Linked DNA regions of Spirulina subsalsa PCC 9445. Each later gene encodes a partner of the first gene's protein in a complex. Links are inferred from orthologs where the notes say so. Each region holds a gene or a part of one and is shown on either strand. Other genes may lie near its edges.

Region 1 (15,700 bases):
TGTTACACCCTCTCTATAATCCTTTAGGTCTGGTTAAGATCAGGATTTTGACTTACCTGTTGACTTGTTACTCTTAGAAAACCCAGCTTTTTGTGGGGTGAATTCTGCACAAAATTCTAGATTTTTTCCTCAAGATTCGGTAAATATTCAGGCTTGAGAATTTCCTCCGTTGTAAAGGGGCATTTTCCCTCAAAACTCAGCAAAGGTAAGCCCGTTTCCTCTGCGGCTAACTCCCTAGCATCCTGATAGCATTCAGTCAAGATAGTGTTAAAATAACTTTGCAAACTGGGACTTTCTTTCAAGGCTCTGTTAATGTGTTGACGGTGTTCTCGGATGGTAAATCGCCAACGATTAGACCGCTTGGCAGGTTGATAATAATAGTGAAGCAGGTGCATTAACAGAATTTTGAGATTACTATAAATGGCTCTTTTCTCACTTCTTCCCCTATCTTCTAGTTCATCAATTAAGTGTTTTATATCAACCTGCTTAAAGTCACCTTGTTTTAACTGTTTTATGGTTTCTTCTCGCCACAGGTTGTAATCCTGCTCATAGATGGCTGCGGTAGTTTTAGGGGAGGTTTTCATTTTGAACTATGATTAATAAGTCACTAAATGTTTACATCTTGGCGATGCTCAATAACCCTGTAGTCGAACTGTTTCCAGATCCGGTGTTCCCCGTTCCCTTAAACCAAGAATTCCGAATCCCTAGGGAAATATAGCCAACCTACCTGAGTCGTGCAAAAAATGCTCCCCTGCAATCCAGATAGGAGAATAGCCCTTCACGTCTCATTAGGACTAGCTATAGCTACATTCTAACTATTCTAATGGATCATGAATAATTGTGGCTTGAGCCTTGATTATCCCGGTTTTGTGCAATAAACTTGTCGTGAATTGCCCAGTGATTTAATAACCTATGCAGTTAACTCCCCAAGAAAAAGATAAACTCTTAATTTTTACGGCGGCCTTAGTGGCAGAACGGCGCAAGGCGAAAGGGCTTAAGTTAAACTATCCTGAAGCGGTGGCTTATATTTCTTCGGCGATTCTTGAAGGTGCAAGGGAAGGAAAAACGGTGTCAGAATTGATGAGTGAGGGAACAACTCTGCTCACTCGCGCTGATGTGATGGAAGGAGTGCCGGAAATGATCCCGGAAGTGCAAGTTGAGGCAACGTTCCCCGATGGGACAAAATTGGTGACGGTACATCATCCCATTCGTTAATCGGCAATTCGGTAAGAACTGATTCATAAATTCAAAGATCAACCAGGAGCAAAGGATTATGATTCCGGGTGAATTATTAGTAGATGACGGTGAAATTGAACTCAATTCGGGACGAGAAACGCGGCGAATTGTGGTGAGTAATACGGGGGATCGTCCCATTCAAGTGGGGTCGCATTTTCACTTTTATGAGGTGAATCGGGCGTTGGAGTGCGATCGCAATGCAGCCAGAGGAAGGCGCTTAAATATCCCGGCCGGAACCTCTATCCGTTTTGAACCGGGGGATGAAAAGGAGGTGGAATTAGTTCCTCTAGTGGGGAGTCGTCAAGTGTATGGGTTTAATGGTTTAGTCAATGGTTCTTTAGACTAGGGTGAGGTTATTATGAAACTCCCTCCTTCTTGGCAACTTCCCTTAACGATTAAAAACCGTCTGGGTCAAAAAAGTGTAGGCAAACAACGGGCAATGATTGCGGAAGGACATCTGTTGCTGGTGCTGCATCGCGCTCCAACTTTGGGGGAAAAACAGCGTCAAGGGGTGTTCTTTTGGCGAGATCCTCAAGGGAAATGGGAATGTAGTGTGGGGGGGGTGGGATTAAAACCGTTAATGAAGCATATTCAAGTCTACGAAGAGGCTGAGAACGCCCTGAGTTTAGCCTATAGCGAAGCAGAACAGGCGGAAGACTATTTTAACTTGCTCGAACAATTGGCCCCGGTGCAACATTCGACCCAAAATCTCCACAATACCCTACAAGCGGCACGGGAGGGGATTCCTGAAGACCGGGATCTGATTGATTTGCGCGACTGGGCCTATGGGATAGAGCGCTCGCTCAATCTCCTCCACGAAAACATCAAAAACAGCCTTGACTACCGGATGGCCGAACGGGTGGAACAGCAAAATGCCATCGCGTTGGAATCCGTTCGGGCTAGTCATCGTCTCAATGTTTTGGTGGCTATTTTCTTCCCCCTCACAGCGATTACTTGTATTTTTGGCATGAATCTAAGCAGTGGTTTAGCGGAATCCTTCAGCTTTTGGCTAATTCTCCTGATTAGCCTGAGTTTAGGCCTTTGGGTTCGCCGTTGGGTGATTGTCGGTAAACTTTTGTGATCAGGGGTTTCAGCCCTTGGACAAGAATTGTTTAGAATTTTCTCTAAACCAGAAAAAATACAAAAACGGTGTTAGCTTGGTAGTATCAGGGACACTACAAGATTTTGGTCTGGTATTGGGTAAACATCAAACCTCGGATCTCTGATGGGCTGGATTTAATCTCAAATACCCAACAGAATGCTATCTGTAGGTTGGGTAGAGCCATAGCGAAACCCAAATAGGGCGAAGAAGGCTTTAGCCACTATTGGGGCGTTTATGAGTTTGAGGGTTACTGAGAAGGGTGTCAACTATTCTAAATTGCTTTTAAGTTTCAGGAACTTTTAAGTAACAGAGTCATGAGCAACAGGGTTATAGTTCAAGACTTCTGAGGTTTAAGCATTAGGGATTGATGACAACCTGCCCAATCAGAACACAAACCAAATCAGAGAATTTTCCAATTTGAATCGATAAATGTTTATGAACTCGCTGTTGGGGGGATTCGTGTGTTTTTTTACCTGAAAACCCCATAATAAAAAAAGGAATAGAAAAAAGCCCCTTTTGTGGTACTGAAGTCATATGTGGGAGAAAAAAATTATTGCCAATATCCTGAATTCCCAGTCTGCCGTGGAATTAACCATTGATCGGGAACCCATTGTTGTGACACCGGAAACAAAGGTAAGCAATGCGATCGCCCAGATGAATATTACCTCCCCAAATCCAGCGACAGCAAAGGCTTCAGCCCCGAAATGTTGTATCTTAGTGAGGCAGGACGAACAGTTAATAGGGTTACTCACAGAACGAGATATTCTTAGTTTAATGGTGCAATCTCAGAACTTAGAACAGATTCCCATATCACAGGTGATGGGGAATCCGGGAATAACAATTTTGCGATCGCACCTCAACAATCCCCTTAGTCTCCTCTGCCAATTTAATGAACACCAGACGAGTTATTGTGTCATTCTAGAAGACGAAGCACCTCACAATATTTATGGTGTAATTACCCTAGATCAACTCTGCTTAGACTTAAATCAAGCTGGATTATTGGCGAATCTAAAACCGCAAACTCTCCAACCTCAAACACCCATTGATTCTGGTCAAAATCCCTCTTTTGTTACAGCAGAAAACAGTCAAACCATTGTAGAGAAACATACGCTACCTTCCAAAATCAGAACAAATTTTAACCGTTTAAACTACCTGCTTAACTACAGTCCGGCGATTCTTTATACCGCCGATCCAGTAACCTATGAAATCACTTTTATCAGTGAAAATGTTAAAACAATTTTAGGACATGAAGCGTCAAACTTCATCAAAAACCCCAAATTCTGGCAAGACCAAATTCACCCCGAAGATCAAGTTCTATTGTTATGGACAATGCAGCGTCTCTCCAGTTCAAACTCTCAGAGATGTGAGTATAGATTTCGAGATGCACAGGGTCAATACCATTGGTTACGCAATGAAATAGTAGTCATTCAAGATGAAAATAACCAACCCAAAGAACTGATCGGCTACTGTATGAACGTGGACGATTTGAAACAAATTGAACAAAATTTGAGAACCAGTGAACAACAATTTCGCAGTATTTTTGAACAAGCCGATGTAGGGATTACTCAACTCTCTCCTACTGGGTCTTTCTTAAAAGTTAACCCAAAATTTATAGACATTGTACAGTATTCTGAGGAAGAACTTCTAAAAACCACCTACCAAAAAATTACTTATCCCCAAGACCTAGCCCAAGATTTAACCCTAAACTACCAATTATTAATCGGAAAAATTTCTCGCTTTGCGGCAGAAAAACGCTATGTTCGCAAAGATGGATCAATTGTCTGGGTTCATTGGAGTGGTTCAGTGGTCTGTAGTCTAGCAGGGAAAGCTGAGTCAATTATTGCGGTGATTCAAGATATTAGCGATCGCAAGCAAGCCGAGTTAGCCCTACAAGAAAGTGAGTCAACCCTGCGCAGTTTTTATGACAGTAGTGCTATGATGATGGGGGTGGTTGAATTAATTTCTAACCCAGAGGATTTATTGAATATTTGGAGCAATTCCATGACAGCTGAGTTTGTAGGTTTATCTCCCAAGCAAATGGAGTATAAAACGGCTCAGGAGTTAGGAATTCCTCAAAACATTACTCAGGAATGGATTCAATACTGTAAACACATTCAAAAAACGGGGAAACCCGTTCAGTTTCAGTGTTCATACAAACACAAGGAAAAAAAATTCTGGTTATTGACTACACTTTCCCCGATTAGGACTGAACATAGAACCAGTTCCCGTTTTTGCTACATCACCGAAGATGTCACCGAACGCAAACAAACAGAACGCATCCTTGCACAAACCACTCAAACCCTTTTACAAGCCCAAAAAATCGCCCATATTGGCTATTGGGACTATAACGTAATTAGCCATCAACTGACATGGAATAAAGAAACCTTTGAAATTTTTGGCACAGATTGGAATCAACCTGAACCCACTTATACTCAATATATCACTCAAATTCATCCCGAAGACCGCATCAAACACCAAACGGCTTTAGAACATAGTCTGATGACAGGAGAACGGTTTGAGGTGGAATATCGCCTATTAAGAGATAGTGGAGAAATTCGCTATCTCTACAGTCAAGCGGAAGTAGAAACCAATAGCCAAGGCGTCGTTATTCGTCTGTTTGGGGTGGTGATTGATATTACAGAGAAAAAACGCGCTGAAGAGAGTTTAAAAGCCTCAGAGGCTAAATATCGCCTGCTGGTGGAACAAATGCCTGCCGTTACCTATACTTCCGCTTTAGATGATTTGAGTACCACCCTTTATGTGAGTCCGCAAATCGAGCAAATGTTAGGTTATCCTTTACGGGAATGGTTACTTCAACCGGATCGTTGGTATACAGCCGTTCATCCAGATGATCGGGATAAAGTCGCAAAAGTTTTAAAAATAGCTCATAATAGCCCCGGAACTTTTAATCGGGAGTATCGGATTTTTGCCAAATCGGGGGAAATGTTATGGGTGCGCGATCGCGCTAGAATTGTCACCAACGAAGCCGGAGAACCCATTTTTCTCCAAGGCATGATGTTTGACATTACCGAACAAAAAACCTCGGAAGAAGAGTTACAACACGCTTACGCACACCTTGAGGCTACTAATCGTCGTTTAGAAATTTCTCTCAAAACCCTTGAACAACGCAACTATGAACAAGTCATTACCAGTCAGATGCTAGAGTTTCTACAAGCTTGTAGCACATCCTTAGAAGCCTATCCTGCCACCGCCGAGTTTTTAAAAATCCTTTTTCCCCACTGTTTTGGGTCAATTCTATTACCCCAACCAAATAAAAAAATCCTAGAAGCTGTCAGCATTTTTGGTGAATTGTCTCCAGAAGAAAGCACTATAAACACTAAAGATTGTTGGGCATTGCTGAGAGGAAAAACTCATTATGCTTCTAATAATCAACCGGGATTATTCTGTCATCATATTGACCAAAACTCTCAACCTACCGCAACGCTTTGTATTCCCATGATGGTACAAGGATTAGCCTTGGGGTTGTTTTATCTACGCACCCAAGATCCGGCAGGAATTCCGCCAGAACAGCAACAACTGGCTCAAACGGTTTCCGAACAAATTGCTCTAGCTATTTCTAACTTACAACTACGGGAAACTTTACAAAATCAGAGTATTTGCGATCCCTTGACTGGGTTATTTAACCGTCGTTATTTGGAGCAATCCTTACAGCAAAGTTTACAGGCGGCTGAGTTAACTCAGCCGCCTGTGAGTTTAATTATGATTGATGTGGATCATTTTAAAAAATTTAATGATACCTATGGTCATGATGCCGGAGATTTTGTCCTACAAACTTTAGCAGAATTTTTACAAAAACAAGTTCGAGAGTCCGATATTGTCTGTCGTTATGGGGGGGAAGAATTTACGTTAATTTTGCCCAATGTGTCTTTAGAATTAGCCTATGAGCGGGCTGAGTTGTTACGTCAACGAATCAAAAAACTGCCCTTAAATTATCAGGGGAAAAACCTAGGACAATTGAGTTTTTCGGCGGGTTTGGCTACGTTTCCTGAGCAAGGGGACACGGTGCAATCCCTCATTCGTCGGGCTGATGAGGCTTTGTATGAAGCGAAAGGACAGGGGCGCGATCGCGTCATTTGTGCCAAGACCAGTTGCTTAACCATCGATTCAAGTTGAAGCTCCCCACCCACAAGGGGATGGGGCTTTCAACGCAACATTGCTGTAAAATCCAAACAGTACCCCTGATGAAAACCAAGATATCATTCAAGGTTCAAGAACTCCCTTATGGCTCAAACTGTCTGGATTGCACGACACGGCAACCGTCTAGACTTTGTTCATCCCGACTGGTTCAACACCGCAGAACGACGTTATGATCCCCCTCTCTCGGAGGATGGATTCCAGCAAGCGCAAGAATTAGGGCGGCGTTTGCAGAAAGAGGCGATCGCCCATATTTTCGCCTCCCCCTTCCTGCGCACCGTACAAACCGCCCACGCCGTCGCCGAATGCTTGGATCTCCCTCTCAAACTGGAAAGCGGCCTCAGTGAATGGCTAAACCCCCACTGGATGACCGAAATGCCCCAACGTCTCCCCCCAGAAATCCTCACTCAACAATATCCCCGCATTGATCTGAGTTACACCTCCTGCGTTGTTCCTCAATACCCCGAAACAGAAACAGAGGTCATGGACAGAAGCGCTACCACTGCCCATCAATTAGTGCAAAGATACTCAGAGAATATCCTTTTAGTCGGCCATGCAGCATCCGTCATCGGCACCACCCAAGGACTGGTCGGGGGTCAACCTTTAGTCAACACAGCACTCTGTTGTTTAGTGAAAATAGTCAATCACAATGGAGACTGGGAGATGGAGCTTAATGGAGATACCACTCACCTCAGTCCCCAGTCCGCCTCTTTTCCTAGATTAGGGCGTGCCGAATAAGTCGGGAAGAGGGAATAAGTCTTAATTCCTATTCCCTCTTCCCTGTTTCCTTGTTAAATCTAGGATTCAGCAATTAACGGCGCGTTCGTGACGCTCGTGCGCTTGGCCGGGAAGCGGAAAAGAACCTGAAATAGAGATTTCCTCTGGTCTGCGGGTTCTGGTGCATAATTCCACAAACTGTCATAGAAGAAGAACGAAAAGCCTAAACCCTGTTGACGAGCGCTTTGGATTTTCGCCTGAATTTGTTGCAAACCAACGGGACGATTTCTTAACCCCGTCAAAATGCCTACCCCCGTCGGGATACGTTGCCGCGCTTCTTGAATTTCGGGCCGCACTAAATTCTCCCGGAAAGCCGCCAAATCGGGACGATACACTTGAACTAATAATTCATCAATCACACCCCGACGTAACCACGCTAACCAGTCTTGGAGTTGTCCGCGATAGGCGAAATCGTAGGGATTGGGGGAAACGGAGAAAATAGCATTGGGTTGTTTCGCTTTCACTTGACGGTTTAATTCAACCATAAACGCCGTCAGTTTATCCGCACGCCATCTGACCCAAGCGGGATCCGTAGCGTTACTCGGTGCGGCCCGGCCGGTTTCCCGACGATACATCGCCGTTGTGAAACTGTCATAGCCAAACTGGTTGGGGAGACTCGCGTGATCATCAAACTGTACCCCGTCCACATTGTATTGATCCAGGACTTCTAGGACAATTTGGGTGATAAATTGCTGCACTTCAGGATGAAAAGGGTTTAACCAGTAGACCTCTCCAGCCGTCCCAACCCAAGACCTAGTTCCATCTTGTTTTTGGGTTAACCATTCAGGGTGAGCTTTAGCTAATTCGGAGAAGGGGGGAGTCATAAAGCCAAACTCAAACCAAGGCAGGACTAACAAACCATTGCGGTGGGCTTTTTCGACGAGATCCGCTAGGATATCTTGACCTTGATTGCCGCGACGGATAAAGGTTTGAATGCCTGCCCTTTGGGCTGTGGCGCTGGGGTAGTGAACAAAACCCGAGTTCCACACCACCGGGTAGACCGTATTAAAGTTAAGTTGACCCAGTTGAGTCATGGCCGCCTCTAGGGCATTTTGATCCGCGAGTACCCGAGTGTCATTGTTGGTCATCCAGACCCCTCGCACTTCGGGAAAGCGCTGTTGAGCAACGGTTCCAAGGGGATGACTCAGGAAAACAATGGTCAACAGGGCAGTTAGAAATAGGGCTAGTCGGGTTTTCCAACTGTGCGATCGCCTCGAAAATATCGCCGATAAGAACATAGGTTTAAACTTCAAAATCTTGAGTAGTTCAGGGTTCATCATGCCAAGGACTTTTTCCGGCAAAAGTTTGAGTAGTTTTCAACACACCCGTCAAACGGTATTGCACCAATCCTTATAACAATTCTTAAGGTCGAGCCAACTGCCCCACCCACAAGGGGATGGGGTTTTCCCGGCAATCTTTATAAACTTCCGTAGTATAGCCGACAATGCACAGACTCTGTACTGTATCTTGGGAGATATTCGTTCTGTTATGTGACTTCCTCCCAACGCAGACCGCAAGCGATACAGCGCGGGCTTTCCCCCATTACATCACTCATTCACTCATAACGATGATAACCGCGCACCAAGCGAGTCGCCGTTTCCACATCAACAGGTTTCGAGAAAAAATATCCTTGGGCAAACTCACAACCTAATGCCTTAATATACTCCAGTTGTTTTGGGGTTTCTATCCCTTCTGCGACTAAATTCATCCCTAAACTATGCGCTAGCGTAACAATAGTTTTCACAATTTCCGTTTGACTAGAATGAGATCCCATCCCTTGGACAAAAGAACGGTCAATTTTAACCGTATCAATGGGGAACTCATGTAAACGACTCAGGGAGGAATACCCCGTGCCAAAATCGTCAATGCACAGGCCAATTCCCAAAGTTTTCAGTTGTTTAAGTCGATTCGCTTGAGCCTCAGCTGTCTTAAGTAAACAGCTTTCGGTGATCTCTAATTTTAAGCCAGAATAGTCAATTTCAACTAACATCAATAGATTATAAATCTGCTCAATTAAATCTGCTTGTTCTAGTTGAATAGGGGAGAGATTGACATTCAAACCTAGAAAAGGGGGATAATCCGTGTTTTTTTGTAGAAATCGTTGCCATTTTTGCAATTGAGAACAGGCAGAACGGAGAACCCACCAGCCCAGTTGATGAATTAAACCCGTTTCCTCGGCAATGGGAATAAATTGAGTGGGAGAGATCATCCCTTTTTGGGGATGTTGCCAACGCACAAGGGCTTCAAAACCTTGCAAATATCCAGTTTTGAGATTAATAATCGGCTGGTAATATAAACAGAATTCATCCCGTTCTAACGCCCACCGTAGATCATTTTCAAGTTGTAACCGTTCTGGAGTGTTAATCTGCATGGCCGGATTAAAAACCGCATAGCGATTCCGACCTTTGGCTTTAGCTTGATACATCGCCACATCGGCATCTCGCAGGATTTGATCGGCGTGTTCGTAGGTGCGGTAATTGAAGGCAATGCCTAGACTAACCCCAGTGAACACTTGATAGTTATTGAGGTTAAAGGGGTGGCTAAACTGGCGTTGAATACTTTCCGCAATATGGATAGCTGCTTCTAAATTAGGGATGTCATCAAGGAGGATGGCAAATTCATCCCCGCCGAGACGGGCGACAATATGCTGGGAGGGAACACATTCTCGGAGACGTTGGGCGGCATATTGTAGGAGTTGATCTCCACAAAGATGACCTAAGCTGTCGTTAATAACTTTAAAACGGTCGAGGTCAAGGAATAGAATGGCGTAGTGGTAGGGTAAGGTGCGCTGCTCATTTCGAGACGCTTCGCGACTGTCCGTTGTGATACAACCATGGTTTTCATAGCAATTTGCCCGTTGGATGGTTGTTTCTACACGCTGTAAAAAACAAGTGCGATTCGGTAAGGTGGTTAAAGCATCATGAAAGGCGTTGTAGAGCAGTTTTTCTTCTGCTAAACGACGGGCGGTAATATCTCGCACGGTTCCCTCATAATAGATAAGTTCTCCATTCTCGTTGCGGACGGCTCGGGTGTCTTCGGAAATCCAGATAATTTTGCCATCCCGGCGATAGATTTGGGATTCAAAATTACTGACGAGATCATGTTGTTTGAGTAATTCCGTAAAGTCTTGACGACGATGGGGATTGACATAAAGTTGATCAGCAATATTAGTTAGGGCTTCAATTAAACTAGCGGGAGTCTCATAGCCATAGATTTTGGCGAGGGCAAGGTTGGCGCTGATATACTGACCCTGGGGGGTGGTTTGGAAAATGCCTAGGGTAATATTTTCAAAAATACTGCGATACTTGAATTCCGCTTCTTTGAGGGCAACATGGGACTGATGTTGCTCTATGGCAATCCCGGCTAAATTTTGGGCTAATTCAACTAATTTTTGATCTTCGGTACTGGGGAATTGAGGTTGAGGGTAGTAGAGGGCAAAGGTGCCGAGTATTTGACCTTGGGAGGAGAAAACGGGGCTAGACCAACAACTCTGTAAGTTTTGAGCGAGGGCAAGGTGTACATAACTCTGCCAGCGTGGGTCTTTCGTAATATCGGTGACAATGACAGTTTTTTGTAGATAGGCTGCGGCTCCAAAGGAGGCCACATTGGGACCAATGGGGAGTCCTACTAAGGCTTGACGGTAAGTGGAGGGAAGACTGGGAGCGATGCAGTGAGTAAAGGATTGACGGGATAAATCTAAGAGTAAAATGGAGCCAATCATGCCCTCGGATTGGTATTCAATCACCTGAATTAGATAGTCTAGAATCTCTTGGAGATCCTGATTGGTGGCAATCATTTCGAGAATGTGGGTTTGATGGGTCAGGAGAGATTGACTAATGGCTTCGCTGGTAATGTCGCGGGAAATGGCGATGATCTCTTGAGGAGTGCCTGTACGGCGATCGCGCAAAACCTGACTTTTTGTCTCCAAACGCACATAATGCCCCCCTTGATGGCGAATCCGATAGACCAAACTAAAGGGAAAAGACTCCTCAAGCATCCCTAAATGAGCATTGCGCACCCGTTGATAATCTTGGGGGTGAATCAACTCGTAGGGAGACATTCCCACTACGTCTTGAGCGCGATAGCCTAAAATATTCCAACAGGCTGGGGAAATCTCAATTAATTGACCATCGAGTTGATGACGAGAAATCAGATCCGCCCCATTATCCGCTAGCAATTGATAATGAGCATTGCGGTGATCTAATTCAGCTAAAGGCCCGGCAGACTGACGCGTAGGAATAATTTGCTTCGTAGCTAGATACGATAGCAAAGAAGGAGATTGACTCGTACTCGGCTCTTCTAAGGCCGCCACCCCTTGAATGAATAAAACCTTATGCTCTGGGTTTAACGACACAACAGAGGCCGTACAAGACCAAACCTGCTTATGATGGGGGTCATATACCATCAACTCCACCGGGGAAGCATTCCCCTGTCGCCCCAGTTCCCAACATTGATGGAGACGTTCTGTCGGAAAGGGTAAATTCTCCATCGCGTTTGAGGAGGAGGGAGCTTGAGCAAATAATTCTAGGGCGGTTTGATTCCACCATACTTGTAGCGGTTCTAACTGGATGACCCAAACCGGGGATTGTATCAGATTAAGGAGTTTCAAATCCGTCTTGGGGAGGGGAGTAACATTAAGGGGAAACATGGCTGTTGATAGAGCATGACAAGGGCGGAAGGGTATAGGCCAAGGGCAAGGGATTGGCAATTGTAGATGAAACACCGGATTTCAATACTCTGTATTGAGAGAACTGTACTGAGAGAACCAAGATACAGGTGAAGAAAAAGCTATTGCTCTTGCCAGTCTTCCTCCAATCTAAGTAAATTAGGACAAGATATTTGTATCATTAAATACCAATACCCAAAGGTTCATTAACCTTTAAGCAAGGAAAAAAGGACAATTGTTATCGTCATGTTCTTAAATCTTTTGGTTATTCTAGTCCGTGTTTCAAGAGTGACTCCATAGCCTTTCACTCCTTAGACTGAAGACGTTTAAAAAGGGTGAAATTCTGGCGCTCAACCTGCATTTTGCATTTAACCAGAAAGGTTTGACTGAAGGAAATTTTATTCAGAGTTACTTAAGAATTTTTGGAGACTTTGGTTATTTTTTTATAAAAAGTTTAGATTTAAAGTCTGTATTCTTCCATACCTTGACTGGCTTAGTTAGATTCATGAAATATTTCAAAGTATCAACAAAAGTAACAAAATTGTTACATCAAGGAGTAAGGCAAAATAGCTTCAAAGCCTCTCAAAACAAGGGATTGCACTGGATTCGATGACCCGTGAAATTGTGGGTCTTATCATTAACTCTTTTGTCAAGATAGTTTGTTTAGCTAAAAGATCGGGTTCAATATAAGAAGAAAAGTCAAGCCATGTAGATGCAATGTTCAGAATGATGAAGCGACCGTCACAACTGACACGTCTAATTTGGGATTTCTACCGCGAAAACCCAATGGAGTTACAGCAACTGAAAGTCCTCGAAAATTGTCAAGTTTTTAGACGGTGGGGCGTGCTACATATCCGGTGTTGGAAAGAGGATGTAGCCGAGGCTGTTTTGGCAACACGCAGTTTGCTAGTTGAACCCATAGGACAGTTGCGCATTGCCCAAAAGATTCAAGTCTCCGTCGCCAAACATCCAGTTGCTTTATTTCCCGTCCATTCGGATAAACAGTTTGTCTAATCCCGGAAATGGCTCATCAACAATACCCAGTGGACTACCCTATTTAGGGGCTGCTGAACATGGCTCTAAGCCTTGTTTCATAAGGCTTTCAGCCTTTTAAATGGCGAAAAAGTGCAAGATTTTAGAGATAAAGCATCCAAAAGGCTTGTCTTGTTCCAACTCCCCCTGTTCCCTGTTCCCTCCTGCCTGCCTCTTACCTATTCCCTGTTCCCCACCTCCCCAAATGTCACAAATCCGACAAATTATGAGATAATTCGTAATAAAGATTTTAAGATTTGCTTTCAGCAAAAGTAATGAGCGAACCAGCGCAAGAGCAAACCCTAGCAGAGAAAGCACCACCTCGCTATGAGTGCCTGAGTTGTGGCTATGTGTACGAGCCAAGCAAAGGCGATAGCAACGCGGGTGTTCACCCCGGAACAGAATTCGTTGACCTCCCGGCAGGTTGGCGCTGTCCCGTTTGTAGTGCCAAACGGACTCAATTCCGCAATATTGGGTCTTCTGGTGCGCCCTCCGGTTTTAAAGAAAATCTCGACTATGGCTTTGGGGTGAACCGTCTCACCCCCGGACAGAAAAACCTGCTCATTTTTGGAGCGTTGGGGGTTGCGATTTTATTCTTTTTAAGCTTGTACGGTTTACGGTAAACCCCCGAGAAGCCCCAGTTTGGGGCGAACTCAACAAGCCTACCCTCATTTATTTAGTGAGTATGATGAACTCTTTTGTGAAGAAACTCAAACAATTTCTCATATTCTGTGCCGTGGTGGTCTTCGCGGCGGGCTGTAGCAATGTGCCTAATGTAAGTTACAATCCTTGGCGGGTGGTTGACCTGCCCACAGATGCCGTGCTGTCGGATATTGCCTTTACTGATGACGGCAATCATGGCTGGTTGGTGGGTAGTCGAACGACTTTGTTTGAAACCCAAGATGGGGGCGAAACATGGGAGGAACGAACTTTTGACCTAGGCGAGGAAAAAGTTAGTTTTACCTCGGTTAGTTTTTTTGGTCAAGAAGGGTGGATTGTGGGGAAACCCTCCATTCTCTTACACACCACTAACGGGGGCAACTCTTGGGATCGGATCCCCTTAAGTAGCAAGTTACCCGGTTCTCCTTATAAGATTTTCGCTTTAGGTCGCAATCAAGCGGAAATGGCTACGGATGTGGGGGCGATTTATCTCACCAAGGACGGAGCCAAAAACTGGAAAGCCTTGGTACAGGAGGCGGTGGGTGTTGTTCGGAATATGGAGCGATCGCCTGATGGATCCTATATTGCCGTTTCCGCCAAAGGGAACTTCTATTCCACTTGGGAACCCGGAGAAACCGCTTGGCAACCCCATCAACGCACCAGTTCCCACCGTTTACAAAACATGGGTTTCGGGGCCGATGGGCGACAGTGGCTCTTGGCGCGGGGGGGACAAATCCAATTTAGTAACCCCAATGCCGAGGACGAGGAAAGCCCTTGGGATGAGGTGATTTATCCCGAATTCTCCACCAGTTGGGGTTTATTAGATGTTGCCTACCGCACTCCAGAGGAAATTTGGGTATCTGGTGGCAGTGGCAACCTCCTAGTCAGTGAGGATGGGGGGGAAAGCTGGCAAAAAGACCGGGCGGTGGAAAGTGTCCCTACCAACTTGTATAAAATCCTGTTTATGGGACAAGACAAGGGCTTTATTTTAGGCGATCGCGGAATCCTGCTGCGCTATGAACCCGACCTAGAAAACGCTTAATCTTGTTCTTTCTCCGGGGCTTTGATTTCATCTCATAACCGCCCAAAGACCTCAAGACCAGGGAGTAATTTTACTCAGTCAAGCCGGAGAAAAACTGTATCATTTTGGCACAGGGTCTGTCACAATGTACAGTAAAATGACATCATTTAGACATTAAACATTTGTTCAGGAGATTCATTCATGGCAGGTACAACAGGAGAACGCCCCTTTTCTGATATTGTCACCAGTATTCGTTACTGGGTGATTCACAGCATTACCATCCCCATGTTATTTATTGCTGGGTGGCTATTCGTTAGCACAGGTTTAGCCTATGACGCTTTTGGCACCCCTCGCCCTAACGAGTATTTCACCCAAGATCGTCAGGAATTACCCATTATTTCTGACCGTTATAGTGCAAAACAACAAGTTCAAGAATTCTCCGGCAAGTAAGCGGTTTTTAATTTGAGAGGATATCAAAATGACCAGTAACAACCCGAATCAACCTGTTTCCTATCCCATTTTTACCGTCCGTTGGTTGGCGGTTCATACCTTGGCAGTTCCCACCGTTTTCTTTTTAGGTGCGATCGCGGCCATGCAGTTTATTCAACGCTAATTTATTTAGGCTTAGTGATTTTCGCCTATTCCTTGATGTTATCAACATCAGGGAAATAAAGGAAATCAGCAAATGAAAAAAACGCGATAAAAAAACGCGACAAACAGAGGTTAAAATCATGGAAAGAACGCCAAATCCAAATAGACAGCCTGTTGAGTTAAACCGGACTTCTTTGTTCCTGGGTTTACTGTTGATTTTTGTGTTGGGCATTTTGTTCTCTAGTTATTTCTTTAACTAGATCAGCTTGTGTAAACCGTATTGGGAACCATTAGTGAGGTATTGAAGAAATGTTTGCAGATGGGCGTATTCCTTTATGGCTGGTTGCTGTGATTGCAGGTTTAGGTGTAATTGCAGTGGTTGGCATCTTTTTCTACGGTGCTTATGCTGGGGTAGGTTCTTCTCTCTAGAAGTTCTTTCCCTGCACACCTAGTTAACCCA
Region 2 (15,718 bases), 3.0 Mb from region 1 along the record:
TCTGTGATTAATTAGGGTCTGCTGAATAACACCAGATGCTAGGCTCAACAAGGGAACAGGGAACTCTTAACAGGGAACAGATCATCTAAAACTGGCACGATTGTCTATTCCCGACTCCCGACTCCCGACTCCCGACTCCCGATTCCCCAACTCTCGGACTTATTCAGCAAGCCCTAATTAGGGGAGAGGTGCTATTCTCGTTGCCAGACGCTTCGTGAATGCACCTCTCCCCCATTGTCTGCTGGAAATTCCCTATTCTCTAGGCGGGAAATACTTTCTCATACTCCTCAATCATCTCATCTAATTCTTCTAAAGCTTGGTTTACATCCACGCGCAAAATTCCTAAATCCGGTTGTTCTAGCAACTTCATTAAAAACTCTCGTTGTCCTTTGACTTCTTCAACTTTGGTTTTGAGGGTTTGTTCATCCATTTTTTCTGGCATTGTCTAAGCTCCTCTGTCTAGGGTTGTCAACTATTTTGACATACTCTCCCAATGGGGGGGCAGATGGGGCTAAAGCCCAACAACGAGCCATGAGGTTGGTTGTTGGGCTTTAGGGCTGCACGGCTTTATCAAAACTTTATACAAATCAGTTAAAATTTACCAAAACTTAGTAAATAGGGGGTGACACCCCTCACCCCAATAGTGCTATATTGATGTTCAGTAGATGCACCCTGATGATTAAGGGAGTCACCGTGTGGCTCTCCTTTTTTTATTGTTTTTTGGGTTGGGAGGAATTCAATAAATCTTTGAATAACTTAAAAGCTATTTATTGAAATAAAAAAGGGGTTGAGCGTTGGCTAATTGATCAGGATTTTCTTAGATTTCCAATTCCCCAAACCTCAAGTTTAATACTACAATGCAGCCATTCAATCCTATTGGTTAAACAGTAAAGTATTGCTCCTTATGACTGATTCTGAGCGTATTGCGGTGGGTATTGTTGGCGCTTCTGGTTACGGGGGAGTGCAGTTGGTGCGTTTGTTGGTCGATCATCCCAAGGTGGAAATTGTCTATGTGGGGGGGGATAGCAGCGCGGGAAAATCCTTTTCTGACCTTTACCCTCATTTAGGTCATAAATTCAATCTCACCATCGAGAAAATTGATTTAGATGTGATTGCTGATCGTTGTGAGGTGGTCTTTTTAGGCCTTCCCAATGGGTTAGCCTGTGATATGGCTCCGGCGTTAATTGCCAAAGGCTGTAAGGTGTTAGACTTATCCGCCGACTACCGTTTTGAGAATCTCGACACTTACACCAGTTGGTATAAAAAGGAACGAACGGATCAGGAAGTCGCGGCAACGGCGGTTTATGGTTTGCCGGAGTTGTATCGGGAGACTATTCAGAATGCTTCTTTGGTGGGGTGTCCGGGGTGTTATTGTACGGCGAGTTTGTTGGCGATCGCACCCCTCCTGAAACAAGGCCTGATTATTCCCGAAAGTCTGATCATTGATGCCAAATCCGGCACATCTGGGGGAGGGAGACAAGCGAAGGTTAATATGTTATTGGCTGAGGCCGATAGTTCATTGAGTGCCTACAGTGTCGCTGGTGCCCACCGTCACACCCCAGAAATTGAACAGGTTTGTAGTGATCTTGCTGGACACGAAATGCGGGTTCAATTTACCCCCCATCTCATCCCGATGGTGCGCGGCATTCTCTCCACCGTCTACGCGACGCTGAGAGATCCCGGATTAGTGCGAGAAGATTTAATTACGATTTTTAACGCCTTTTATCGTTCTTCTCCCTTTGTTAAAGTCTTGGCCAATGGCATTTATCCCCAAACGAAATGGGCGGTAGGAACGAATCTCTGTTACCTTGGGGTAGCGGTGGATAGTCGCACGGATCGGGTGATTGTCATGTCTGCAATTGATAATTTGATCAAAGGCCAATCCGGTCAAGCGGTGCAGTGTCTTAATCTTTTAATGGGGTGGGAGGAAACCCTCGGCTTGCCTGAGTTGGCATTTTATCCCTAACCCCCCAGTGATCAATTATCAATTATCAAGGTTTTGTTTTTTTAGACTCATGCCCATGTCTGAACAATTTAAACTGTTATTGGTCGATGATGAACCGGGATTGCGAGAAGCGGTGCAAGCCTATCTCGAAGATGAAGAAGAATTTACGGTGACGGCTGTAGCTAGTGCGGCGGAAGCTTGGCCGGTTTTGGAACAGAATCCCCCCGATTTGGTGATTTCTGACATTATGATGCCCCAAGTGGATGGCTACCAGTTTTTGGCGAAACTGCGGGAAGATAGCCGCTTTAAGGCTCTGCCTGTGGTGTTTTTGACCGCTCGGGGGATGACAGGCGATCGCATTCAAGGCTATCAAGCGGGGTGTGATGCCTACCTCCCCAAGCCTTTTGAACCGGAAGAATTACTAGCAATTGTACGGAATTTATTAGTGCGACGGAGTGCCACGGTGGAAGCCGAGGGAGATAGTGCTAAATTAGAGGCGATCGCCCGGGAAATCGCCGCCATCAAAGGAATGCTCAATCAACGCTCCGGCATTACCCAAACCCCCTCCCCCATCAAAATTGAACTAACCCCCCGTGAGCAAAGTGTCCTCGATTTAGTCGCTCAAGGCCTAATGAACAAAGAAATTGCCAGCCAACTAGAAACCAGCGTGAGAAACGTGGAAAAATACGTCAGTCGTCTCTTCAGCAAAACCGGCACTAACAGCCGCACCGAATTAGTCCGCTATGCCCTCGAACACGGCCTAACCCAGTAATCAGGCTTTGGCCTCGGTCATTCGGCTGAAACACCCATTACAGACTCTCTTCAAGGGGGTTAGAGGGCATCTCTACTAATAATTAATTTTTTTGAACTAATTGGCTTTAAATGCACAGAACTTGAGTTTTCTTAAAGAAAATAATCTTATTTTAATATTCTAACATGAAGAAGCCTAAACTTAGGTAAAAAAACTTCAAAAAGGATGAACTTTGTTGAGTATTATTGCTATAATGAAAGGATGAAAGCTCTTTTAGTCCAACAAAACTTCATAATATTTCATCCATGAAAACATTTTTCAATCGTTCCTACACCCTCCAGATTGGTCAGTCCATCGGTTTGGCCTCTGCTCTTGTCATCATGAGTCTTGGTATAATTAGCATCATGACCGCTCAGAGTGGCATTTTTTAGTCACCAGAGTTTAATTGTCCCATTTAAAGCATCTACTTTTTTCCTTTGAACCCGTTTAATCGAACTTACTTTACCAACTTTTTTCTACAAACCTTTTCTATCAACTGTATTTTTGAAATCCGGTCTTTGTGATTTGTGTTGGCAGTGATTTGTATTGACAACATCAGGGGATCTTTTTTCTGCAATATTCCCGCGCTCTACGGGGTAAAAACCTGAGATGCTACCAGAAGCATCTTCTTTTTCCTGTGAGACAAATTCCTTAAATCCTTACGGAAAAAGGCTATTAGAAAAGCAAGATATTACTTTATCCTCACCTTCAAGCTTTCGTTAATTATTGACTAGGAGTATCATCATGGCAAAACCGACTCAAGCTCATATGTCCCAAACTTGGAGCAGTAGCAAACCTGCCGCCTTTAAAGACATGAAAAAACGGCAGATGGAATATTATATGGGAGCTAAACTGATTGAAGTCGGAGTTAATCCTAAGTCCGCTATTTATCGCTGGTCTGTGGATAATAGTAATGGTAAGGAAACTTGGACTTATAGTGCTTATTGGGGAGACTCGAAAGAGAAAATGATGCAGAGTTAACAGACTCCAAATCCGACGCATTCTACAAACCCGGTTCGTTGTTGGGCTTTAGCCCTCAGTTTAGTGCGCTGAAGCGCAACTACGAACCAAGGAATCACTTGCCTTTCTGTTGATTTTTGGCCTGCTCAATCGCAATTTCTTTCAACGCATCAAAAGAATTACGATTGGATGTTCCCTCAATCGCTTTAACCGCCAAATCTTGCACCTGTTTCAAGGCAGAATCTAACTGTTGTGCCAGACTTTGTAAACGAGTCTCTTGGAGTTGAATGGTTTGTTCTAAACCCTGAATCCGTAAGGCATAATTACGTTTTTCCCCTTCAATTTCTTTCTCCCGTAAATCGTGCCGTACCTTCGCTTGATAAACGCCAATCCGATAACCTTCCTCCTGACCTTCTTTTTTCTTCTGCTCTAAATTTGCTTCAAAAACAGCGACCTTTTCTTTCGCTTCCTGATGGGCTTTTTCCCGTTCCGCAATGGCTTTTTCTTGCTCTTCCCACTCCTTCTCCTGTAAGCTCTTCGCTTCCGCTAATTCTTGGTAACGTTGTTTCTTCTCCTGCTCATACTCTTCTTGGTCTAACTGACGTTCTAATTGTAAAGTATAGGTATATTCCGCCTTGTCTCGTTCCTGACTGACTTGATAGTTGGTATTCCGTTCCGCAATAGTCGCCTTATGTAATTCTTGCTCTTTTTCCCAAGCTTTACGCGCTTCCTGTGCCTCCTGTTCGAGAGTTTCCTTGCGCGTGTTCAGTTCTTCTAAAAAGGCTTTACTACTCGTTCCGTAATCAGCAATCAAAGTGTCTAAAGTGTTTTCTTCAATCTCTGAAAGTTCGTGTAATTCTTCTAATTGTTCCTGTTCTTCAGCCACAGAGTTCTGAATTTCGGCTAATGTTGAAGCCTCTTTAATCAGTTGCTCGGAAAGAGAACTTACGGCACCCCCGAAGCCGACTTGTAAGGTTTCTAAGTTTTTCAGAATTACGTTGATATCGGACTTGGTTTGTTGAGTGGAAGTCATAGCAGGTTTTTGGGGTTGGGGGGAAACTTGAGCGGGAACGGGGGCGGGATTAGGGGGAGCGGTTTTGATTTCTTTTTGCAGTTGCTTAATCTGAGTTTCTAGGGTAGCTTTTTCTTGATTGAGTTCGTCAAAAGCTTCTAAGATTTCGGCTTTTGTGCTTTTGGCTGTTACTTTTTTGACCATGAGGATAATTCTCTTGTTAGGGTTTGATTTTGGTTTTTTGGGTTATCGTGTGGGTTTACCTAACCTACGGATTTTTGTTGGGTTGCGCTGTCGCTTCACCCAACCTACGAATCGATAAATCAACAAATTTATTCGTTAGGTTTGGGGGGCGTTGGAACTTTGGAACGCACGCATAGCCAAAGTTTGGGCTTGATTTGTAGCGGTTTGTAACTGGGTGGTTAACTCAGCCATTTGTTCCAATTGTCGCTGAATGGTAGCTTCAAGAGAGGTGAGTTTAAGCTCATAACCTTGCTTCTCGGCTTCCCATTCTTTTTCTAACAAGTCGGATTTAACTTTAGCCTCCCGTTCCGCTTTCTTAATCGCCTCTCCTTTGGCTTCAGTATAACCTTGTTTTAAGGCTTCCTCAAAACCTGCTATTTTCTGCTCGTTGGCCTCAAATTCCGCTTGATTAGTCGTCAAAATTTGCTCCCGTTCTTGCCAGTCTTTTTCTTTCTCCCGGTTGAGTTCTTGTAAGGTGCGTTCTTGCAGTCGCTTGGCTTGTTCGTACTCGTCTAATTCAATTTTGCGCTGTTGTTGAATCTGATAGGTATAATCGGCTAGTTCCTGCTCCCGTTGTTTCACCTGTTGGGCGGCTTCTTCTTCAATGTTGGTAGTAAATTCCGCCTGTTCTTGTTCCCAAGTTTTGCGGGTTTGGCTGATTTCTTTGGCGAGGGCTTCTTGTTGCGTTTGAGCCTCTTCGCTTAGGGTTCTCAGTTGGGTTTGATGTTCTTGGCGCAAGATGTATAACGCATCGGCAACGATTCGCACTTTACGCAGTTGTTGTAGGTTTTCCTGTTCTACGAGGATGGCGCGTTTTAGTTCGTCGAGTTTGCCGGATTCATCGGATAAACGTTGGGCTAATTCGGTGATGGCACTGCCGAAGTTAAGCTGTAAGGTGGCCATCCCATTAACAATACTATCAACGGTGTAGGTGGCCGCTTGGCTGAGAAGTTCCTGATTTTTGGCTTTTTCGGCTTCTTCCTCTTTCGTCGCCACTTGGGAGGCGGTTTGCTTGTGTTGGGCGAGGAGTTGCTGGAATTGAGCGAGAATCTGCGTTTTACTGTTGGGTGAGTTCATAAGTTCTTTAGACTCAAAAGGGCTACAGATAGTTGAGGGATACCGCTATCCTAACCGGACGCTGGGGGATTAGGGATGGGTTTGATTTTTTATTCAAGTCCCAGCATAACCTGAGTTGAATTTTTCGTCAAGATGTTTTAAAATAGTGGCTATATTGACCCAAATAAAGCCGTGAGTAAAGAATTTGGAGAAATCATCCGTCAAGCACGGAAGAGTAAAGGCTATAGCCAGCGCAAACTGGCGGATTTGTTGTCGGTAGATTTTACCTATCTATCGAAGCTGGAGAATAATCGGGCGGATTATGCGCCGAAGGAGGATGTAATTCGGGCGTTAGCGCGTCATTTAACTTTAGATGAGGAGGAGTTGATTTATTTGGCGGGGCGGATTCCCCAACAGGAGGAGGATTTTCTGCGGGAAAATTACAAGTCAATGCCGACGCTATTCCGGAGAATGCGGGAAAATCCGGAGTTTGCCCGCAAGATTTTTCAGGAGGCGACGCAGGGGGAAAAGTCTCGCCGTCGTTAGAGGGCGAATGATGAGAGGAGGTTAATTGTGCGGATTTTGAGGCCTTTTCGCTTTATGAGTAAGCATGATATTGAATGTCGTGCGGCGGATGTGTTGGTGGGGATGGAGGGGAATCCTCTCTATCAGCCGACGTTTCCGTTAGATGTGACTCGGGTGGCGGAGTTTCTGGCGTTGGATGTGGTGTGGGATTGTATTCCGGATGATGATCACGGTGCGATCGCCGCCCGGATTCTACCCCTCGATCGTTTGATTGAGATTAACGAGACGGTGTTAGCCTTGGGGCAAGGGTTTGAAGCGTCTACCCTAGCCCATGAAATTGGTCACTGGGTTCTTCATATTGAACACTCGGCGGTAGAACGGTATAGTCGCTTAAGGAAACGGGGGTTAGATGTGGCGATCGCACCCCTGTTATGTCGCACGGAAGAACAATCTCAGGGCATTGAGTGGCAAGCGCAATATTTCGCCAGTTGCTTATTAATGCCCCGGGATATATTACAGGAACAAGTGCGCGGCCGGGATTTAAGCCAGTGGGGTGATTTATATGCGATCGCTGAATCTCTCGGTGTCACCATTTCCAACTTAATCCACCGTCTCAAGGATTTAGGCTGGCTTCGTCTCGAAGCAGGTTCACCCCAAGGGATAGCCTAACCCCAACTCTCGATCAAAATCACAGTCAGCCTCCCTTCTTTCCCTTAAAATCAAAGAGGATTAAATAGCACTCCCCAAAAAGAGGAAAAGCGAGGATTAACGATGTTCTTCAATGCCACAGAAATCCTGATTGATGCCTTTGTGGAAAGACTCAGAGAAGGCTATCGTCGAACCTACGGCGGCCTCAAAAGTGACTATGAGGACATCATCGCCTGGGCGGGTAGTATGGCAATGGAAAATATTGCCAACAGTGATGCACTCTACCACAACGTTGAACATTCTATTCTCGTCACCCTGGTAGGACAAGAAATCCTACGGGGGAGACATATCCGAGAAGGCGGAGTTTCCTGTGAAGACTGGCTACACTTTATTATTGCCCTCGTCTGCCACGATATTGGCTACGTCAAAGGAGTGTGTCGTCAGGATAACGAACTAGAACGCCTCTATGCCACCGGGAAAAACGGCGAAATGGTGCATCTGCCCCCCGGTTGTTCTGATGCCTCCCTCACCCCCTATCATGTAGATCGGGGCAAACTCTTTATTGATGAACGGTTTGGTGGCCATCGTCTCATTGACTCAGAATTCATCAAGCGCAGCATTGAATTAACCCGCTTTCCAGTCCCCAATAAAGATGATCATAGAAACACCATTAACTATCCCGGTTTAATTCGTTCTTCTGATTTGATTGGTCAGTTAAGTGATCCTCGTTATTTAAAGAAAATCAGCGCTTTGTTTTATGAATTTGAAGAAACTGGGGCGAATAAATTAATGGGCTTTCATAATCCCGGAGACTTACGCCGCAACTATGCTAAGTTTTATTGGAACGCCGTCTATCCGTTCATTAAAGAGGCTCTACATTATTTATCCTTAACCCAACAAGGTCAACAGATTATTGCTAACTTATATTCTAATGTCTTTGTTATAGAACATGAGGACGCAGAAGCCAGTTTACAGGAACAGATTGCCTAGGGTTTTTGGTGGTATGACCAGATAGGCAACCTCCTAGTTCACTATTTTGTTGGGTTACGCTGTCGCTTCACCCAACCTACAGGTGATTTTTTGTTGACAAAATGGCTTTCTTGGGATAGAAATAAGCAGAATTAGTGTCAAACTAACCTAGGGTCAAACATCCATGAGTATTGCAATTATAACAGGGTCAGCCGGATTAATTGGGTCAGAAGCATCTCGTTTTTTTGCCCAACAAGGTCTAGAAATTGTAGGAATTGATAATGATATGCGGAGCGTCTTTTTTGGTGAGGAAGCTTCCACCACTTGGAATAGAAAAAGACTAGAATACTCTCTAAAAAATCAATATATACACCTCTCGATTGATATTCGAGATCAAGAAGCGATTCCCAATCTATTTAAAAAGTATAGTTCGGCGATTTCTTTAATTATTCATACGGCCGCTCAACCTTCCCATGACTGGGCAGCCCGCGATCCTCACATGGATTTTACCGTCAATGCAAATGGTACATTAAACCTCTTAGAATCTGCTCGGCAATATTGCCCCGATGCCCCCTTTATTTTTACGTCTACGAATAAAGTTTATGGCGATACTCCTAACCGTTTACCCTTAATTGAACAGGAAACACGCTGGGAAATTGACCCCAATCATACCTATGTGGGGGGGATTCGGGAAGATATGTCTATTGACCATACAACCCATAGTTTGTTTGGGGCTTCTAAAGTAGCGGCTGATGTGTTAGTCCAAGAATATGGGCGTTATTTTGGCATGAAAACCGCTTGTTTTCGTGGGGGATGTTTAACCGGACCGAATCATTCTGGGACTCAATTACATGGTTTTTTAGCCTATTTAATGAAATGTGCGGCGACGGGAAAACCTTATACCATTTTTGGGTACAAGGGGAAACAAGTTCGGGATAATATTCACAGTGCAGATTTAATTAATGCTTTCTATGAGTTTTTTAAAGCTCCTCGGGTAGCGGAGGTTTATAATACTGGGGGAGGGCGTTATAGTAACTGTTCGATGTTTGAAGCGGTGCAAATTTGCCAAGAAATTACAGGGCGAGAATTTAAGCCGGAATACTCAGAAACGAACCGCATTGGGGATCATATTTGGTGGATTAGTGATAATCATAAATTTGAGCAACATTTCCCGAATTGGAAAATGCAGTATAATGTCCCCAAAATTCTGCAAGAAATTTATGAGTTTAATCGGGAACGGTGGGCGAAAGAAATGGAGTAGGGGTTGAGGGTTGGCGGGAGAGGTCAAAATAGGATAAATTGCTAGGAACTGTTAATATTGATAGCAAAAATTACTGTGACAAACTCACCCTCAAATTCCACTGTTGTTGATTCCTCTGACACTCTAACCCCAGAGGGATTGACTCCTGAACAGTATAAGCAAAAGATGCAGCGCCGCAAGGAAATTCAAGCGGAACGATTGGCGGCGCGATCGCAAGAAAAAGGCCTCATCATCGTCAACACAGGCAACGGCAAGGGCAAAACTACGGCCGCGTTAGGCATGGTTTTACGTTCCTTGGGGCATGGCTACCGGGTGGCGATTATTCAGTTTATTAAAGGCGCTTGGGAACCGGCAGAAAAGGCTATTTTAGAACGGTTTGCCGATCAGTTAGTGTTTCACGCTTTAGGGGAAGGATTTACTTGGGAAACCCAAGATCGAGAACGAGATATTGCTAAGGCGGAGGCCGCTTGGCAACAAGCGTTAGACTATATTCGGAATCCTGAGTATCGTCTAATTTTATTGGATGAGGTTAATATTGCCCTGAAATTGGGCTATTTATCCGTTGAAACAGTGTTAGCTGGCTTGGCGGAAAAAAGCCCGGATGCTCATGTTATTTTAACCGGACGGGGAGCCCCGGCTGGTTTAATTGAACGAGCGGATTTAGTAACAGAAATGAAGTTAGTTAAACATCCATTCCGGGAGCAAGGTATTAAGGCACAACCGGGGATTGAATTTTAGGGCATAGGGGATCAGGGGAATAGTGAATAGCTAAAACTCTTGACTATTGTCTTTTCCCGACTCCCCTGTTCCCTGTTCCCTAATTTAGGTAATAGGTAATAGAGAATACTAATCAACTCCCGACTCCCCACTATCCAGAACAAGCTGCTAATAGGTCTATTTCAAGGTCGGGTCCTTGTTCTAGGGGGTAGTAGCCCTCTAAGCCTAAAACACGGGGTAATGAGCCTTCTGATGCAATCTCAGCGCGATTTTGTAAGGGGATATTATAGCTGTAGAATTCCTTCGTCTCTAAATCCTGAACCTGTAAATTAAGACGTTGATTATCGAGACTGCCGCGCAAACAACTAAACTCAGAATCTAATTGATACAATGCCCCATTGACTCTCCCTTGTTCAACTTTTAGCACTAAATACGTCGCGCCATATTGATTTAAGTTCTGAGTTTGACCATAATGATAAATCCCATCTCTCCAAGGAGAAATTACCGGGGAAGTTACAGGAGAGGGGGGCTGTTTTTGGGGTTTATTTAACCGAGGAATATGAACACCTGCTTGACTAGAAGTAATAGCATCAACCGGGAGAGGATGGGTCGAGGGCAACACAAATCCTAAACTAAATAGAAGACTCACGGTGAGAGTACGCAAAGGTTTTAACATAGATCAATCACTTGTAGACACAAGGGGATAAGAAGGAACTTAATACAAGACCGATTGAGAGAAGTTTCTAGTTTGGGGTTTAGAGACGTGTCACCTAGATTCGTTGAAGATCAGAGGTTTGCAGTCTGTTTGATGCTTTTCAGCCATTCCACTTCTAGGATAAGCTGATCCTTAAGTTCAGAAATCGTCTAAGTGGAGGGTTTTTCAGGGAGTTTACGGAGAAATCTACACAACATCCGGAGGGAATTTCGGATAATATGACCTCAATTTCCGCTAAATTACGGTTGCCTTATATTCTTAAATCAGCAGTTAATTAACCAGTGAGGAGTTATTATGAGTTATAGAATGGATCGTCGTGCCTATGCAGAAACCTATGGGCCGACTGTGGGCGATCGCATTCGTTTGGCCGATACCGACTTAATCATAGAAGTAGAACGAGATTTGACCTCCTACGGAGATGAAGTGAAATTTGGCGGGGGGAAAGTGATTCGGGATGGTATGGGACAATCCCCCATTTCTCGCGCAGAGGGGGCGGTGGATGTGGTGATTACCAACGCCCTGATTCTGGACTGGTGGGGGATTATTAAAGCCGATGTGGGGATTAAAGATGGGCGAATTTGCAAGATTGGTAAAGCAGGCAATCCCTACATTCAGGACAATGTAGATATTATTATTGGCCCTTCGACAGAGGCGATCGCCGGAGAGGGAAAAATTCTCACGGCTGGGGGGATTGATGCCCATATTCACTTTATCTGTCCCCAACAAATCGAAACCGCCATTGCGTCTGGTGTTACTACCATGATAGGAGGAGGCACCGGCCCCGCCACAGGCACCAACGCCACCACCTGCACCCCCGGCGCTTGGAATATTTACCGAATGTTAGAAGCCGCAGAAGGTTTTCCCGTCAATTTCGGCTTTTTAGGCAAAGGCAACAGCAGCCAAACCCCCGGCTTAATAGAACAGGTGAATGCCGGAGTAATTGGCTTAAAACTCCATGAAGATTGGGGAACCACTCCCGCCACCATTGACACCTGTCTGACTGTAGCAGATGACTATGATATACAAGTAGCCATTCATACCGACACCTTGAATGAAGCAGGTTTTGTCGAGGATACCATTGCCGCCTTTAAAAACCGGGTAATTCATACCTACCATACCGAAGGCGCTGGGGGAGGCCACGCCCCGGATATTATCAAAGTCTGTGGGCAGTTGAATGTTTTGCCCTCGTCCACCAATCCCACTCGCCCCTATACGGTAAACACCTTAGAGGAACATCTGGATATGTTGATGGTGTGTCACCATCTGGATAAAAGTATCCCCGAAGATGTAGCCTTTGCTGAGTCGCGGATTCGTCGGGAAACCATTGCCGCCGAGGATATCCTCCACGATAAAGGGGCGTTTAGCATCATTTCCTCCGACTCCCAAGCGATGGGGCGAGTGGGAGAGGTGATTATTCGCACTTGGCAAACCGCCCATAAAATGAAAGTGCAGTTTGGGGCATTAGGAGAAGATTCAGCCCGCCACGATAACCACCGCGCTAAACGCTATGTAGCGAAATATACGATTAATCCGGCGATCGCTCATGGCATTGCCCATGAAGTCGGATCCATAGAAGAAGGGAAGTTAGCGGATTTGTGTTTATGGCATCCCGCCTTTTTTGGGGTGAAACCGGAATTAGTGATTAAAGGGGGATTAATTGCTTGGTCCCAGATGGGGGATGCTAACGCCAGTATTCCCACCCCCGGACCGGTGTATATGCGCCCCATGTTCGGCAGTTTTGGCCGTGCGATCGCCTCCACCAGTGTCACCTTTCTCTCCCAAGCCGCCCTAGATGCCGGGATTCCCGACCAACTAGGCCTACAAAAAACCCCCGTTGCTGTGTCTGGAATTCGCCAATTAACCAAGCGGGATCTGAAATTAAACGACTATCTCCCCCAGATTGAAGTGAATCCTGAAACCTACGAAGTACGAGCAGATGGGGAACTCCTCACCTGTGAACCGGCTACCGTGTTACCGATGGCGCAACGGTACTTTTTGTTTTAGCTAATCGGCGGCCGATCGAAGTGCTATCAGAAAGTAGCGAAAGCACCGACCGACGAGAAAAGTTAATGAACAACCAAACCCTAGAAACCTTGAAAGAATATATAGGGTCTGCTGTTCACTTCGTGACGCTCCGCGTTCGCGAAGCGTCACGAAGTGAACGCGAAGCGTTGCGTAGCAATATATCCCTCTAAGCACTGTTAATAGGGTTTTCGATGGGGAGCGAGAAAGTGCAAGGTTTTAAGGATAAAGAATCAAAAAGGCTTGCCTTTTTCCGACTCCCCCTTCCTGTTCCCCGTTCCCTGTTTCCCACGCGGAGCGTCACGAAGTGAACAGCAAGCCCTACTATTCCCTATTACCTATTCCCTATTCCCCGACTCTCAGAGTTATTCATAAAACCCTAAATGATTCCCTCTGACGCACCCTAAAACTTGCGGTCAGCGTCGGGAGGAATAGCGGGTCTTACGATAACCAACCTTTTAAACGGCGGGCTACTTGGGGGCGGCGGAGTTTGCGCATGGCCTTACTTTGGATTTGGCGGACTCTCTCCCGGGATAAATTGAACATTCCCCCTACTTCCTCTAAAGTGTAAGGCTGACTGGTATTTAACCCATAACGCAGGGAAATCACATCTTTTTCCCGTTCTGTGAGAACATCACTCAACACTTCCCCAATTTCTTGGCGCATCATGATTTCACTCATCTGCTCCTCGGGTAGTTGTAAATCATTGTCCTCCAAGAGATCCACTAACTCCGTGTCTTCTCCCTTCCCAACTCGGTGATTGAGAGAGAGAGACTGACGACGCAGTTGGAGTAAGTGCCGCAGTTGGCTGGGGGTGACATCTAATTCAGCCGCCAGTTCTTCCTCTTTAGGATTGCGCTTTAATTGCTGTTTCAGGATACGTTGAGCTTTTTTGAGTTTGTTCAGTTTCTCCACAATATGGATGGGGAGGCGAATGGTGCGGGCATCATTGGCAATGGTGCGGGTAATGGCCTGACGAATCCACCAGTAAGCATAGGTAGAGAATTTATAACCTTTGTTGGGATCAAATTTTTCGGCCGCCCGATTGAGGCCAATGGCTCCCTCTTGAATTAAATCGAGGAAAGGAACCCCCCGATTGAGATAACGTTTGGCAATGGAGACAACTAAACGTAAGTTAGAACGGATCATTTTCCGCTTTGCTACTCGTCCCTGATAAAGGCGTTGTTCGAGTTGGCGCTCTGTGATCCCCAAAGCGTTGGCGACTTCGGCGGAGGTGGGAGGACGATCTAACTGTGCTTCTAATTCTTCCCGGAGTTCTTCAATGGCCACTACCGCTTTAACACATTTGGCCAGTTCCACCTCTTCATCGGGTTTAAGGAGGGGATAGCGCGCCATTTCCTTGAAAAACGCGCCCACGGTGTCATCGCTATCCACTCTACCTGTTTTTGGGTTCGTTTTGGTCAGTGTTAAGGTAGGATTAGCAGAGGGATCCGGATCCCCGACGGTGAGGGGGGATCCCGAGGCGGCAATCTCAACAATATTGTTGTTGTCACTGATATTGTTGTTATTTTGCAGGTCGTTGGGTTTAAATTCCGCGAGGCTCATAACTCTCTATAAATAAGGGTGTACAGTAAGTGGGATAAAAGGACTAGCCGAATGGCTAAAGAATGGAACTGGCTGATCAACTTGACTTGAGCGGGAGAGCAAAAAGAACAAATTTGATGCTCTATCACTATCTAGAGAGCCAGTCCAGTTGAGGGAGAAGAAGTTTAGAGATTAAAACTTTAGAGATTAGAAGTTGAGCGAAATCAAACAGGATGAGCAGAAATGGAGGAAAGTAAACTGTAGTAATTGGATGTTCTCGGTCTGGTAGTGTAGGTTTGAGTGGTGCGATCGCGGAATGAGGACTAAAATCCTCAACCTACCGGATGAGAAGCTACCCGGCGCTGAGTGTAAGTTAGAACCATCAAATCAGGTGAATCTGATTAGAGGTCAGGTTAGATGAATGAGAAAGTTAGAGAAAGATTGTTTATCAGGCTACCAGAAATGTTTTTCGGATTTGTTTATCTGATTACAAAATGGCCATTCAACGGAACATTTGTCCAAATTTTCCCGGAAAATTGAGTTTAACTGGGGCTGAGGGACTAGGCGACAATCCCCCCGAGTTGCAGACATGAGAGAAAGAACAGAGAATAAGGGAGAAATTGATGAATGTTCCTGTCGGTTCTCTGGAAAACCGATATACAGTGAGCGTGTTATTCTTTTTTCTCATCATCAAAGCACAAGAATTACATGATGTCCAATCCCTCCTCTAGTGTTCTGCTCTGTGAACCCCAAACGACCTACAATCTCAATCCCCCAAATGACCGATGGCTGGAGGTTTTGGTGGATTGTCCGGGGATTCAAGAGACGTTGACCTATCGGGCGACTCCTGAGTTAAGAGCAGAAGCGGGGGATATTGTGACGGTGCCGCTGGGGGGGCAAATGGTGGGGGGAATTGTGGTGCGGGAAGTGGCACAACTCCCGCCCGGGTTGGATTCTCAGAAGGTGCGCGAGATTGAGGATGTGGTGGCGACGGGCTTTTTTCCGGCTCATTATTGGGAATTGTTACAAAATGTGTCGGATTATTATTATACGCCCTTGATTACGGTAGCGAAGGGAGCGTTACCGCCGGGCTTATTGACGCGATCGCAGCGCCGCATCCGTTTACAGCCTGATGCCATCCCGCCCGGTTTTGAGGTGTTTTGTTCTCCGGCTGCCTTAGCAGTCCTAACTCTCCTTCAGTCCCAAAAACAAGGAGACTACACAGCCAAGTATATACAGAAGCAGATCCCCCAAGGGCGGAAGGGTTTACAGGATCTGCTGAAGCGGGGCTGGGTGGAAAGTTATCTAGA

The links.
Region 2: the proteins of SPI9445_RS0109240 (region 1) and ureC are in contact, whole or in part, in a crystal structure (PDB 6ZO0), measured with the Sporosarcina pasteurii proteins. The link is inferred for Spirulina subsalsa PCC 9445 from one-to-one orthologs. Residues at the interface, in WP_115364121.1 of Sporosarcina pasteurii: Val2, Pro3, Gly4, Glu5, Tyr6, Arg7, Val8, Ala9, Glu10, Gly11, Glu12, Ile13, Glu14, Ile15, Asn16, Arg19, Gly37, Ser38, His39, Ile40, Arg60, Asn62, Ile63, Pro64, Ser65, Gly66, Thr67, Leu84, Gly85, Gly86; in WP_115362090.1 of Sporosarcina pasteurii: Met1, Lys2, Ile3, Asn4, Arg5, Gln6, Tyr8, Ala9, Tyr12, Gly13, Pro14, Thr15, Val16, Gly17, Asp18, Gln19, Val20, Arg21, Ala23, Asp24, Asp26, Trp28, Thr37, Tyr38, Gly39, Asp40, Glu41, Asn43, Gly47, Lys48.

Annotation. Positions count from the first base shown.
Region 1 is NZ_JH980292.1:1,967,530-1,983,229, reverse strand. Bases 87-2,927 are described here. They hold SPI9445_RS0109240 (urease subunit beta), read left to right. Parts: upstream 87-1,273; coding sequence 1,274-1,582; downstream 1,583-2,927. Other genes in these bases: SPI9445_RS0109225 (PAS domain-containing protein), read left to right, coding at 2,873-2,927; SPI9445_RS0109235 (CorA family divalent cation transporter), read left to right, coding at 1,595-2,317; ureA (urease subunit gamma), read left to right, coding at 913-1,215; SPI9445_RS0109250 (DUF29 domain-containing protein), read right to left, coding at 117-584. In the rest of the region: more of SPI9445_RS0109225, read left to right, coding at 2,928-6,472; SPI9445_RS0109220 (histidine phosphatase family protein), read left to right, coding at 6,581-7,231; SPI9445_RS0109215 (family 10 glycosylhydrolase), read right to left, coding at 7,291-8,550; SPI9445_RS27495 (EAL domain-containing protein), read right to left, coding at 8,826-11,918; SPI9445_RS0109205 (hypothetical protein), read left to right, coding at 12,723-12,950; SPI9445_RS0109200 (rubredoxin), read left to right, coding at 13,244-13,591; SPI9445_RS0109195 (photosynthesis system II assembly factor Ycf48), read left to right, coding at 13,657-14,670; psbE (cytochrome b559 subunit alpha), read left to right, coding at 14,851-15,099; psbF (cytochrome b559 subunit beta), read left to right, coding at 15,128-15,262; SPI9445_RS28400 (photosystem II reaction center protein PsbL), read left to right, coding at 15,378-15,500; SPI9445_RS0109180 (photosystem II reaction center protein J), read left to right, coding at 15,550-15,669.
Region 2 is NZ_JH980292.1:4,931,858-4,947,575, forward strand. What follows is about bases 10,632-13,490. They hold ureC (urease subunit alpha), read left to right. Parts: upstream 10,632-11,135; coding sequence 11,136-12,845; downstream 12,846-13,490. Other genes in these bases: SPI9445_RS27925 (hypothetical protein), read right to left, coding at 10,632-10,802; SPI9445_RS0122535 (RpoD/SigA family RNA polymerase sigma factor), read right to left, coding at 13,305-13,490. Also shown: SPI9445_RS26655 (hypothetical protein), read right to left, coding at 260-442; argC (N-acetyl-gamma-glutamyl-phosphate reductase), read left to right, coding at 905-1,966; SPI9445_RS0122475 (response regulator transcription factor), read left to right, coding at 2,022-2,717; SPI9445_RS31755 (hypothetical protein), read left to right, coding at 3,002-3,127; SPI9445_RS0122480 (hypothetical protein), read left to right, coding at 3,480-3,716; SPI9445_RS0122485 (coiled-coil domain-containing protein), read right to left, coding at 3,811-4,911; SPI9445_RS0122495 (coiled-coil domain-containing protein), read right to left, coding at 5,047-6,027; SPI9445_RS0122500 (helix-turn-helix domain-containing protein), read left to right, coding at 6,199-6,552; SPI9445_RS0122505 (ImmA/IrrE family metallo-endopeptidase), read left to right, coding at 6,607-7,200; SPI9445_RS0122510 (Npun_R2479 family HD domain-containing metalloprotein), read left to right, coding at 7,303-8,169; SPI9445_RS0122515 (NAD-dependent epimerase/dehydratase family protein), read left to right, coding at 8,333-9,409; cobO (cob(I)yrinic acid a,c-diamide adenosyltransferase), read left to right, coding at 9,548-10,147; more of SPI9445_RS27925, read right to left, coding at 10,278-10,631; more of SPI9445_RS0122535, read right to left, coding at 13,491-14,429; priA (primosomal protein N'), read left to right, coding at 15,120-15,718.